2 linked regions of the Sphaerotilus montanus genome follow. The protein of the gene in region 1 binds, or shares a complex with, the protein of each later gene. Links are inferred from orthologs where the notes say so. Each region holds a gene or a part of one and is shown in the gene's direction. Other genes may lie near its edges.

Region 1 (7,696 bases):
GGCTGTCCAGATTCGTCAGCGCGGCGTGCACCGCCTGGTCGACGTACTGCTGCAGCAGCGCGTCCGTGAAGTAGCCAAAACCGAAGCGGCCGCCACCACCGGCCGAGCCGACCTCGCGCCGCCCGTTCTGCTCGGCGATCACGGTGATCGACACGCGCACCAGCGGGCGCACATCGGCGGCCAGCGTGCCATCGGCGCGGGCGACCATCACCACGTCGTACTCGCCCGCCATGCCGGCCATGACCTGCACGACGCGCGGATCCTTGGCCCGCGCCATCTTCTCGACCCGCTCCAGCAGCGCGACCTTCTGCACGCTGTCGAGCGAGGCGATCGGGTCCATGCCGGCGTAGAGGCTGCGGCTGGCAGCGATCTGCTGCGGGGTGTCGATCTTCACGCGGCGGCTCTGGCCGGCGGCGGCGATGGTGCGCACGGTGCGTGCGGCGTCCAGCAGCGCGGCTTCGGAGATGTCGTCCGAGTAGGCAAACGCCGTCTTCTCGCCCGCCACGGCCCGCACGCCGACGCCCTGGTCGATGCTGAAGCTGCCGCTCTTGACGATGCCCTCCTCCAGGCTCCAGCCCTCGCTGCGGGTGTACTGGAAGTACAGGTCCGCATCGTCGACGCGGTGCGCCGAGATGGTGTTGAGCGCCCGGGTCAGGCTGGCCTCGGTCAGGCCAAACGGGTCCAGCAGCAACTGGCGCGCAGTGGCCAGGCGTTCGAGGGTGGGTTCGCGAGAGATCATGGCCGCATTCTAGGGACGCGGCTGAACAGCGTCTGCGACAAACTGCGGAGCCCTCGCGCCAGCCCTCACAATTCCCGCGATGCCCGCCCCTGCCCCGCTGCCCCGCCTTGTAGCCCACCTCGACATGGACGCCTTCTACGCGTCGGTCGAACTGCTGCGCCGGCCGGAACTGCGCGGGCAGATGGTCGTGGTCGGCGGCAGCCGGCACCGCGCCGCCGAGTACGCCGGCGACTGGCCGCGCCTGGGCGACTACACCGGCCGCGGCGTCGTCACCACCGCCACCTACGAGGCCCGGGCCCGCGGCATCCACTCCGGCATGGGGCTGATGAAGGCCGCTGCACTCGCGCCACAGGCGGTGCTGCTGCCGGCCGACTTCGACGAGTACCGCCGCCTGTCGCGGGCGTTCAAGGCGGCGGTGGCGGAGATGGCGCCCGACATCGAAGACCGCGGCATCGACGAAATCTACATCGAGCTGACCCACCTGCCCCGCGTGCGCGACGCCGTCGGCCACGACCCGCTCGGCGGTGCACGCGCACTCGCGCAGGACATCAAGAACAACGTGCGCCGCGCCACCGGCCTGTCGTGCTCGATCGGGCTGGCGCCGAACAAGCTGCTGGCCAAGATCTGCAGCGACCTCGACAAGCCGGACGGGCTGACGGTGGTGATGGCGGACGATGTGCCGACCCGCATCTGGCCGCTGCCGGTGCGCCGCATCAACGGGATCGGGCCGAAAGCGGGTGCGCAGCTGGACGCGCTGGGCGTGCACACCATCGGCGAACTCGCGGCCTGCGCGCCGGACTGGCTCGTCACCCACTTCGGGCGCAACCACGGCCTGTGGATGCACCAGGCCGCGCAGGGGCTGGACGACCGGCCGGTGGTCACGCACAGCGAGCCGGTCTCCATGAGCCGCGAAACCACCTTCGAGCGCGACCTGCACGCCCGCCACGACAAGGCCGCGCTCGGCGCGATCTTCACCCGGCTGTGCGAGCAGGTGGCCGGCGACCTGCAGCGCAAGGGCTACGTCGGCCGCACCATCGGCATCAAGCTGCGCTTCGACGATTTCCGCAGCGTCACGCGGGATCTGACGCTGCCCGCGCCCACCGCGCAGGCCGAGGCGATCCGGCGGGCGGGCGGGCTGTGCCTGAAACGGGTCGATCTGAGCCGGCGGCTGCGGCTGCTGGGGGTGCGGGTCGGCGGGCTGTCGAAGGCCGGTGCGCGCCCGGCACCGGGCAGCCGATCAGCAGCGCAGGGCGCCAGTGCCACGCCAACCGAGGAGCCGACGTCGATGCGTCAGACCTTGCCGCTGTTCCCGGACGACGAGGCGCCTTCGTCCTGAGGCTGCGGCAGGGTCTCGCGGGTCGGCAGGTGCCAGAGCCACCATGCCACGGCCGTGCAGCACAGCGCCGGCAGCCACTGCAGACGCGGCAGCGTGAACGCGGCCGTGACCGAGCCGATGGCCATCATCACCAGTGCCAGCTGCTTGGCCCGCAGCGGCACGGCGCGGTGCTGGCGCCAGTCCCGCACCATCGGGCCGAAGCGGGGGTGGCCGAGCAGCCAGGCTTCGCAGCGGGTGCTGCCACGCGAAAAGCAGGCGGCCGCCAGCAGCACGAACGGTGTGGTGGGCAGCAGCGGCAGGAAGATCCCGGCGATGCCGAGCAGGAGGCTGGTTCCGCCGGCCATCAACCACAGCACGCGCTGCCACGCAGGGCGCCGTGGCGGGGTCACAGGGATGGCGGGGGACATGGAGAGACCGTGGTGCCGACTATCCGAATCGAACGGATGACCTACTGTTTACAAGACAGTTGCTCTACCAACTGAGCTAAGTCGGCACGGGGTGCGAATTGTAATGAAAAACCCGCGCCTCTTGCGTCACTTGATGCGCTTGAGTGACGGCCGTCCGCCAGCCGGCGGGGCCGACGGCGGTGGAGGTTGTTCGTCGCCGTCCGGCCTGGCCACCGTCGGTTCGCTGGCCAGACGCAGCCCCGTCGCGGCAGGAGCCGGCGGGGCCGATGCAGCGACATCGGCACTGTTGCTCAGCGTCGACGGCTCGGTCGGCACCGGAAACGCCATGCCCTGCCCGTTTTCACGGGCATAGATGGCGATCACGTGGTCGATCGGGACCGCGATGTCACGCGGAATGCCGCCGAAGCGTGCCTTGAAGTCGATGAACTCGTTGCCCAGACGCAGACCGCTGGTCGCATCGAAGCTGACGTTCAGCACGATCTCGTTGTTCTTGACGAACTCCATCGGCACACGCACCGATTCGTCGACGTGCACCGCCAGCAGCGGCGTGAAGCCGTTGTCGGTGCACCAGTCGTGCAGGGCCCGCACGAGGTAGGGCCGCGTGGACGTGCCCTGGGAATCAGAATCGATGGACATGGCAGATGGCGGCGTGCGTGAACAGCGGATCGGCGGTCTGCGCTTACTTGCGCATCACCTTTTCGGACGGCGTCAGTGCTTCGATGTAAGCCGGGCGCGAGAAGATGCGCTCGGCGTACTTCAGCAGCGGCGCCGCGTTCTTCGACAGCTCGATGCCGTAGTAGTCCAGGCGCCACAGCAGCGGCGCGATCGCCACGTCGAGCATCGAGAAGTCGTCGCCCAGCATGTAGCGGTTCTTCTGGAAGATCGGCGCGAGCTGCGTCAGGCGGTCACGGATCTGCGAGCGGGCCTTGTCGAGTTCCTTGTCGGTGGGCTTGCCACCGCTGCGGTTCTCGAGCGTGTTCACGTGGGTGAACAGTTCCTTCTCGAAGTTGAAGAGGAACAGGCGCACGCGGGCCCGCGCGACCGGGTCACCCGGCATGAGCTGCGGGTGCGGGAAGCGCTCGTCGATGTACTCGTTGATGATGTGCGATTCGTACAGGATGAGTTCGCGTTCGACGAGGATCGGCACCTCGTTGTACGGGTTCATCAGCGCGATGTCTTCCGGCTTCGCGTACAGATCGACGTCGCGGATCTCGAAGTCCATGCCCTTTTCGAACAGGACGAAACGGCAGCGATGCGAGTAGGGGCAGGTCGTCCCGGAGTAAAGCACCATCATGGCTGGGATCGCTCCTTGGCGTATCAGGGAGAGAGACCACAGGACAGCCCTGTGATCCGGTCTCGGAAAAAGAAAATCGCGCAGAGGCGTTCAAGCACCTCTGCGCGGCAGACGCCGGCCCGTGACGGGGCGCGGCGTCAGGACATCACTTGACGTCCTTCCAGAACGCAGCGTTCAGGCGCCACGCAATCACGGTGAACAGACCCAGGAACAGCAGGACCCAGACACCCAGCTTGGTGCGGTAACCCTGTGCCGGCTCGCCCATCCACTGCAGGTAGGCCACCAGGTCGCCCACCGCGCTGTCGTAATCCTGCGCGGACAGCTGACCCGGCTTGATCTGCTCGAAGTTCTTGAAGACGTGGGTCTTCTTGGCAGCATCGTGCGGATCGGCCACTTCCTCGAAGACCGCGCGGCGCTCGCCCTGCAGTTCCCACAGCACGTGCGGCATCGCCACCAGCGGGAAGGCCAGGTTGTTCCAGCCCGTCGCCTTGGTCTCGTCGCGGTAGTAGGTGCGCAGGTAGGTGTACAGGTAGTCTGCACCCGTGCCGTTGGCACCCGCCCGCGAGCGGGCGATCACGGTCAGGTCCGGCGGTGCAGCACCCAGCCAGTCCTTGGCCTGGCGAGGATCGATCGCGACAGCCATCGTGTCACCCACCTTGTCGGTGGCGAACATCAGGTTGGTCTTGATCTGCTCTTCGGTCAGACCGATGTCGCGCAGGCGGTTGTAGCGCATGAACGCAGCGGAGTGGCAGTTCAGGCAGTAGTTGACGAACAGCTTGGCGCCGCGCTGCAGCGCCGTGGTGTCGGTCAGTTTCTCGACCGGGAACTTGTCCCAGGCGATGCCGTCGGTGCTGGCTTGTGCCGGTGAAAGCACGGCCAGACAGGCCGATGCCGCAACGAGCAGGGAAGCAATGAACTTTTTCATGGTTGTCGGGGCTCCGTGTCCGTGGGCAGGCATCAGTGCGGCTGGAAGGTCACGCGGTCGGGAACCGGCTTGAACTTGCCGATCTGCGACCACCACGGCATCAGCAGGAAGAAGCCGAAGTAGAACAGCGTGCCGACCTGGGCGATCAGCGTGCCGACAAACGACGGCGGTTGAATGCCCAGGTAGCCGAGCACGAAGAAGAACACCACGAAGACACCGTACAGGTACTTGTGCCAGTCGGGACGGTAGCGGATCGACTTGGCCGGGCTGTAGTCCAGCCAGGGCAGGAAGAACAGGATGATCACGGCACCGCCCATCACGACCACACCCCAGAACTTCGCGTCGAAGGTCTTGAGCAGTGCGACCGCCACCACGGCACCGACCAGCACCGCCAGCTTGGCCTTGCCCGGGATCAGGCCCTTGAGCACGGCCAGCACCGCTGCCAGACCGATGATCACGCACAGCACGTTGACGAGGTCGTCGGTCGTGGCGCGCAGCATCGAGTAGAACGGCGTGAAGTACCAGACCGGGGCGATGTGCGCCGGGGTCTTGAACGGGTCGGCCGGGATGAAGTTGTTGTACTCGAGGAAGTAGCCACCCAATTCAGGCGCGAAGAAGATGATCGCGGTGAACACCATCAGGAACACGGTCACGCCCAGCAGGTCGTGCACCGAGTAGTACGGATGGAAGGGGATGCCGTCGAGCGGGTGACCGGTCTTCGGGTCCTTCTTGGCCTTGATCTCGACGCCGTCCGGGTTGTTCGAACCCACTTCATGCAGCGCGATGATGTGCGCGACCACCAGACCCAGCAGGATCAGCGGCACGGCGATGACGTGGAAGCTGAAGAAGCGGTTCAGGGTCGCGTCGCCGACGACATAGTCGCCGCGGATCAGCAGGGCCAGGTCTTCACCGACGAAGGGCACGGCAGCGAACAGGTTCACGATCACCTGCGCGCCCCAGTAGGACATCTGGCCCCAGGGGAGCAGATAGCCCATGAACGCTTCGGCCATCAGGCACAGGAAGATCGCGCAGCCGAACACCCAGACGAGTTCGCGCGGCTTGCGGTACGAGCCGTACAGCAGGCCACGGAACATGTGCAGGTAGACCACGACGAAGAACGCGGATGCGCCCGTCGAGTGCATGTAGCGGATCAGCCAGCCCCAGGGCACATCGCGCATGATGTACTCGACCGAGGCGAACGCCAGTGCGGCATCCGGCTTGTAGTGCATGACCAGGAAGATCCCGGTCACGATCTGGATCACCAGCACCAGCAGCGCCAGCGAGCCGAAGAAATACCAGAAATTGAAGTTCTTCGGCGCGTAGTACTCGGAGAGGTGCTCCTTGTACAGCTTGGACGCGGGGAAGCGGTTATCGACCCACGTCAGCAGCTTCTCGCCTGCCGAGGCGTCGGGGGGAGCGACTTTGAATTCAGCCATGTTGGACCTCAGTTCCTTCAAGCCTTCTTGTCTTCACCAATGAGCAGCTTGGTGTCGGACAAATACATGTGGGGCGGGACTTCGAGGTTGTCCGGCGCGGGCTTGTTCTTGTAGACACGGCCAGCGAGGTCGAAGGTCGAGCCATGGCAGGGGCACAGGAAGCCGCCCTTCCAGTCATCCGGCAGCGAGGGCTGCGGACCGGACTGGAACTTGTCCGACGGCGAGCAGCCCAGGTGAGAGCAGATGCCGACGACCACCAGGAACTCGGGCTTGATCGAACGCCCGGCATTCTTGGCGTACTCGGGCATCGGGAAGGCCTTGCGCTCCGAGTTCGGATCGGCCATCTGCGAATCCAGCGACTTGAGGGCATCGAGCTGCTCGGGGGTGCGGCGCACGATCCACACCGGCTTGCCACGCCACTCCGCCGTGAGCTTCTCGCCCGGCTTGATGCCACCGATATCGACTTCCACCGCGGCACCGGCCGCCTTGGCGCGCTCGGAGGGTGTGAAGGTGCTGACGAAGGGCACGGCAGTCGCTAAACCGCCGACAGCGCCGGCGCAGCCCGACGCGATCAGCCACGTCCGCTTGGCCTGGTCGACTTGCTGGTCACTCATGTGATTCCTCGGGAAAAGAAGGTCCGGTCTGAGATGGGGACAACCCCTGATTCTAGCCCAGCGGCACACCGGTTCTCCACATCTGGCAACAGGCTCCCCCACAGCAGGCGCGCTTAAGCTGGGGCAAAAACAACAGGCCTGGACCACAAGATTCCGACTTGACAGATAACTTACGGCGGTAATACTTCACGCCAGCGTAACGGCATGTTGTCAGGCGCTTAATCAGAAATCAGGAGAAACCCCATGAGCATGGCCAGTGAGTTCAAGGAATTCGCCCTCAAGGGCAACGTGATGGACCTCGCCGTCGGTGTGATCATCGGCGGTGCGTTCGGCAAGATCGTCGATTCGCTGATCGGCGACATCGTGATGCCGGTCGTCGGCAAGATCTTCGGCGGCCTGGACTTTGCCAACAGCTTCATCCCGCTGGCGGGTCAGACCGCGACCACCCTGGTCGAGGCCAAGAAGGCCGGTGCCGTGCTCGCCTACGGCAACTTCATCACCATCGCGCTGAACTTCATCATCCTGGCCTTCATCATCTTCATGATGGTCAAGACCATGAACCGCATGAAGCGTGAAGAGCCGCCGGCTCCCCCGGCACCGCCCGCCTCGCCGGCCGAGGACGTCGTGCTGCTGCGCGAGATCCGCGACGCACTCAAGCGCTGAAACAACGACCTGCCGTGTCGTTTCAAGGGTGGCCCGGCGCCACCCTTTTTCATGGCTGGATCACGCAGGCGGACGTGGCCATGCGCGCGGCTCACCGCGCAGCCGCTCCCACAGCCGGCTCATCCGCAGCACCCCCAGATCGTCGTGGCGTCGCCCGACGATCTGCAACCCGATCGGTAGCCCCGCATCGTTCCAGCCCGCGTTGACCGACGCGGCCGGCTGTTCGCTCATGTTCCAGGGCAGCGTGAAGGCGATGTGCTCGAACGGCTGCTGCGGGTCGTT
Region 2 (4,031 bases), 1.6 Mb from region 1 along the record:
ACGCGCTGCTCAAGGAACACAAGGACGCCCGCGTGCTCTACCTGCACGCCGAGCAGTTCATCTCCGACGTGGTGCGCAACTACCAGCGCAAGACCTTCGACGAACTCAAGGCCAAGTACCACTCGCTCGACCTGCTGCTGATCGACGACGTGCAGTTCTTCGCCGGCAAGGACCGCACGCAGGAGGAGTTCTTCAACGCCTTCGAGGCCCTGCTGACCAAGCGCGCCCACATCATCATGACCAGCGACACCTACCCCAAGGGGCTGGTGGACATCGACGAGCGTCTGACCTCGCGCTTCGATGCCGGACTGACGGTGGCGATCGAGCCGCCGGAGCTGGAGATGCGGGTGGCGATCCTGATGAAGAAGTCGGTCGCAGAAGGCAGCCAGATGCCCGAGGACGTGGCCTTCTTCATCGCCAAGAACGTGCGCGCCAATGTGCGGGAGCTGGAGGGGGCGCTGCGCAAGGTGCTGGCCTACTCGCGCTTCAGCCACAAGGACATCAACATCGCGCTGGCCCGCGAGGCGCTGAAAGACCTGCTGTCGATCCAGAACCGGCAGATTTCGGTCGAGAATATCCAGAAGACCGTCGCCGATTTCTACAAGATCAAGATCGGCGACATGTACAGCAAGAAGCGCCCCGCCAGCATCGCCCGGCCGCGCCAGATCGCCATGTACCTGGCCAAGGAAATGACCCAGAAAAGCCTGCCCGAGATCGGTGACCTGTTCGGCGGGCGCGACCACACGACGGTGCTCTACGCGGTCCGCAAGATCGCCGCCGAGCGCCAGAAGAACACCGAACTCAACCAGCAGCTCCACGTCCTGGAACAGACCCTCAAAGGCTGAAAGACCCCTCCATCATGATCGTGTTGAAAGCACCGCAGGACAAGCTCCTGGCCGCCTTGCAGTCCGTCTCGGGCATCGTCGAGCGCCGACACACCCTGCCCATCCTGGCGAACGTGATGATCCGCCGCCACGCCGGGCAGTGCGAGTTCACGACCAGCGATCTCGAGATCCAGGTCCGCACCAGCGCGGCGATGGACGGTGACAAGGGCGACTTCAGCACCACCGTCGGCGCGCGCAAGCTCATCGACATCCTGCGCACGCTGCCGCCGGACCAGACCGTCACGCTCAGCGCCGCGCAGAACAAGCTGACGCTGCAAGGGGGCAAGAGCCGCTTCACGCTGCAGACGCTCCCAGCCGACGACTTCCCGCTGGTGCAGGAAGCCGCCGACTTCGGCCCCACCTTCAGCGTGCCGCAGAAGACGCTCAAGGGCCTGATCGACCAGGTGCACTTCGCGATGGCGGTGCACGACATCCGCTACTACCTGAACGGCATCCTCTTCGTCGCCGAAGGCCACACGCTGACGCTGGTCGCCACCGACGGCCACCGCCTCGCCCTCGCGCAGGCCACGCTGGACGTGGAGATGCCGAAGCAGGAGGTGATCCTGCCGCGCAAGACCGTGCTGGAGCTGCAGCGCCTGCTCAAGGACGGCGCCAAGGATGCCAAGCCGGCCAAGGACGGCAGCGAAGCCGAGGCCGCGCCGATCGCGATGTGCTTCGCCGCGAACCAGGCGCGCTTCACCTTCAGCGGCATGGAGTTCGTCACCAAGCTGGTCGAAGGCAAGTTCCCGGACTTCAACCGCGTCATCCCCAAGAACCACAAGCAGCACATCACGCTGGGCCGCGGCGCGCTGCTGACCAGCCTGCAGCGCGCGGCCATCCTGACCAGCGAGAAGTTCAAGGGCGTGCGGATGAACTTCGAGCCGGGCGCGCTGCGCATCGCCTCGAACAACGCCGAGCAGGAAGAGGCCAAGGAAGAGCTGGAGATCGACTACAGCGGCCCGTCGATCGAGATCGGCTTCAACGTCACCTACCTGATGGACGTGCTCTCGAACATGGACCAGGAGCTGGTGACGCTGTCGCTGCAGGACGCCAACAGCTCGGCACTCTTCACGGTGCCCGAGCAGGACGGCTTCAAGTACGTCGTGATGCCGATGCGGATCTGATGCCAGCCCCGGCGTGTCAGCCGGGTCGGCGACAATCGACCTTTGACCGACACCCCGACACACGCGCGACACGCAAGCGGGCCCCGGCCCGCTTCGGCATTTTTGCAAGGGCGACGGCGACAGCCGCCAACCCCGGTGAGTGAGTGACATGACCGACCAAAACCAGCAGTCCCAGCAGCCCATCCCCTCGGAACCGATCGTCCCCGAGCCCCCGGCGCAGACCGCCGCAGAAATCTCCGCCGCCTACGGCGAAGGCAGCATCCAGATCCTCGAAGGCCTGGAGGCCGTGCGCAAGCGGCCGGGCATGTACATCGGCGACACCTCCGACGGCACCGGCCTGCACCACCTCGTCTTCGAGGTGGTGGACAACTCGATCGACGAGGCGCTGGCCGGTCACTGCGACGACATCGTCGTCACGATCCATTCGGACAACTCGATCAGCGTCACCGACAACGGCCGCGGCATCCCGACCGGCGTCAAGATGGACGACAAGCACGAGCCGAAGCGCTCGGCCGCCGAGATCGCGCTGACCGAACTGCACGCGGGCGGCAAGTTCAACCAGAACAGCTACAAGGTCTCGGGCGGTCTGCACGGCGTGGGCGTGAGCTGTGTGAACGGCCTGTCGAAGTGGCTGCGCCTGACGGTGCGCCGCGAGGGCCACGCCTACTTCATGGAATTCCGCCAGGGCGTGCCGCAGGACCGCGTGCTGGAGCGGCGCGACGGTTTCGAGATCAGTCCGATGAAGGTCATCGGCGAGACCGACAAGCGCGGCACCGAGGTCCACTTCCTGCCCGACCTGGAAATCTTCTCGAACATCGATTTCCACTACGAGATCCTGAGCAAGCGGCTGCGCGAACTCTCGTTCCTGAACAACGGCGTGAAGATCCGCCTGGTCGATGAGCGCAACGGCAAGGAAGACAACTTCGCCTATGCCGGCGGCGTGAAGGGCTTCGTCGAGTTCGTCAACAAGGGCAAGAAGGTCCTGCACCCGAACATCTTCCACGCCCGTGGCGACAAGATGAGCGACAACCAGACCAACGTCGGTGTCGAAGTCGCGATGCAGTGGAACGAGAGCTACAACGAGAACGTGCTCTGCTTCACCAACAACATCCCCCAGCGCGACGGCGGCACGCACCTGACCGGCCTGCGCGCGGCGATGACGCGGGTGATGAACAAGTACATCGACGACCACGAGATCGCCAAGAAGGCCAAGGTCGAGATCAGCGGCGAGGACATGCGCGAAGGCCTGGCCTGCGTGGTCAGCGTCAAGGTGCCGGAGCCGAAGTTCTCCAGCCAGACCAAGGACAAGCTGGTGTCGAGCGAAGTGCGCGGCCCGGTGGAGGACATCGTCAGCCGCCTGCTGACCGACTGGCTGCTGGAGAACCCGACCGACGCCAAGACCATCTGCGGCAAGATCGTCGACGCCGCCCGCGCCCGCGACGCCGCCCGCAAGGCGCGCGAGATGACGCGGCGCAAGGGCGTGCTGGACGGCATGGGCCTGCCGGGCAAGCTGGCGGACTGCCAGGAGAAGGATCCGGCGCTGTGCGAGATCTACATCGTGGAGGGTGACTCCGCCGGTGGTTCCGCCAAGCAGGGGCGCGACCGGAAGTTCCAGGCCATCCTCCCGCTGCGCGGCAAGATCCTGAACGTGGAACGTGCCCGCTACGAGAAGCTGCTGTCGAGCAACGAGATCCTGACGCTCATCACCGCCTTGGGCACCGGCATCGGCCAGGGCATGGGCGGCGACGACTTCAACCCAGACAAGCTCCGCTACCACCGCATCATCATCATGACCGACGCGGACGTGGACGGCGCGCACATCCGCACGCTGCTGCTGACGTTCTTCTACCGGCAGATGCCCGATCTGGTCGAGCGCGGCCACATCTACATCGCGCAGCCGCCGCTCTACAAGGTCAAGCACGGCAAGCACGAGCAGTACCTGAAGGACGGCAGCGAGCTGGACGTCTACCTGCTCAAGGTCGCGCTGGACAGCGCCATCGTCGAGCCGGGCGCGGGCCGCGAG

The links.
Region 2: the proteins of dinB (region 1) and dnaN are in contact, whole or in part, in a solved structure (PDB 1OK7), measured with the Escherichia coli proteins. The link is inferred for Sphaerotilus montanus from one-to-one orthologs.

What each region holds. Positions count from the first base shown.
Region 1 is NZ_JACCFH010000001.1:2,883,171-2,890,866, reverse strand. Bases 1-2,946 are described here. They hold dinB (DNA polymerase IV), read left to right. Parts: upstream 1-818; coding sequence 819-2,075; downstream 2,076-2,946. Other genes in these bases: BDD16_RS13210 (ClpXP protease specificity-enhancing factor), read right to left, coding at 2,609-2,946; BDD16_RS13220 (YbaN family protein), read right to left, coding at 2,030-2,482; tldD (metalloprotease TldD), read right to left, coding at 1-739. In the rest of the region: more of BDD16_RS13210, read right to left, coding at 2,947-3,118; BDD16_RS13205 (glutathione S-transferase N-terminal domain-containing protein), read right to left, coding at 3,162-3,776; BDD16_RS13200 (cytochrome c1), read right to left, coding at 3,922-4,701; BDD16_RS13195 (cytochrome b), read right to left, coding at 4,734-6,137; petA (ubiquinol-cytochrome c reductase iron-sulfur subunit), read right to left, coding at 6,155-6,751; large conductance mechanosensitive channel protein MscL, read left to right, coding at 6,995-7,414; BDD16_RS13180 (amidase), read right to left, coding at 7,475-7,696. UniProt on the Escherichia coli protein: Poorly processive, error-prone DNA polymerase involved in translesion repair and untargeted mutagenesis. Copies undamaged DNA at stalled replication forks, which arise in vivo from mismatched or misaligned primer ends.
Region 2 is NZ_JACCFH010000001.1:1,326,267-1,330,297, forward strand. The notes cover bases 1-2,933. They hold dnaN (DNA polymerase III subunit beta), read left to right. Parts: upstream 1-859; coding sequence 860-2,008; downstream 2,009-2,933. Other genes in these bases: dnaA (chromosomal replication initiator protein DnaA), read left to right, coding at 1-845; gyrB (DNA topoisomerase (ATP-hydrolyzing) subunit B), read left to right, coding at 2,157-2,933. Also shown: more of gyrB, read left to right, coding at 2,934-4,031. UniProt on the Escherichia coli protein: Confers DNA tethering and processivity to DNA polymerases and other proteins. Acts as a clamp, forming a ring around DNA (a reaction catalyzed by the clamp-loading complex) which diffuses in an ATP-independent manner freely and bidirectionally along dsDNA.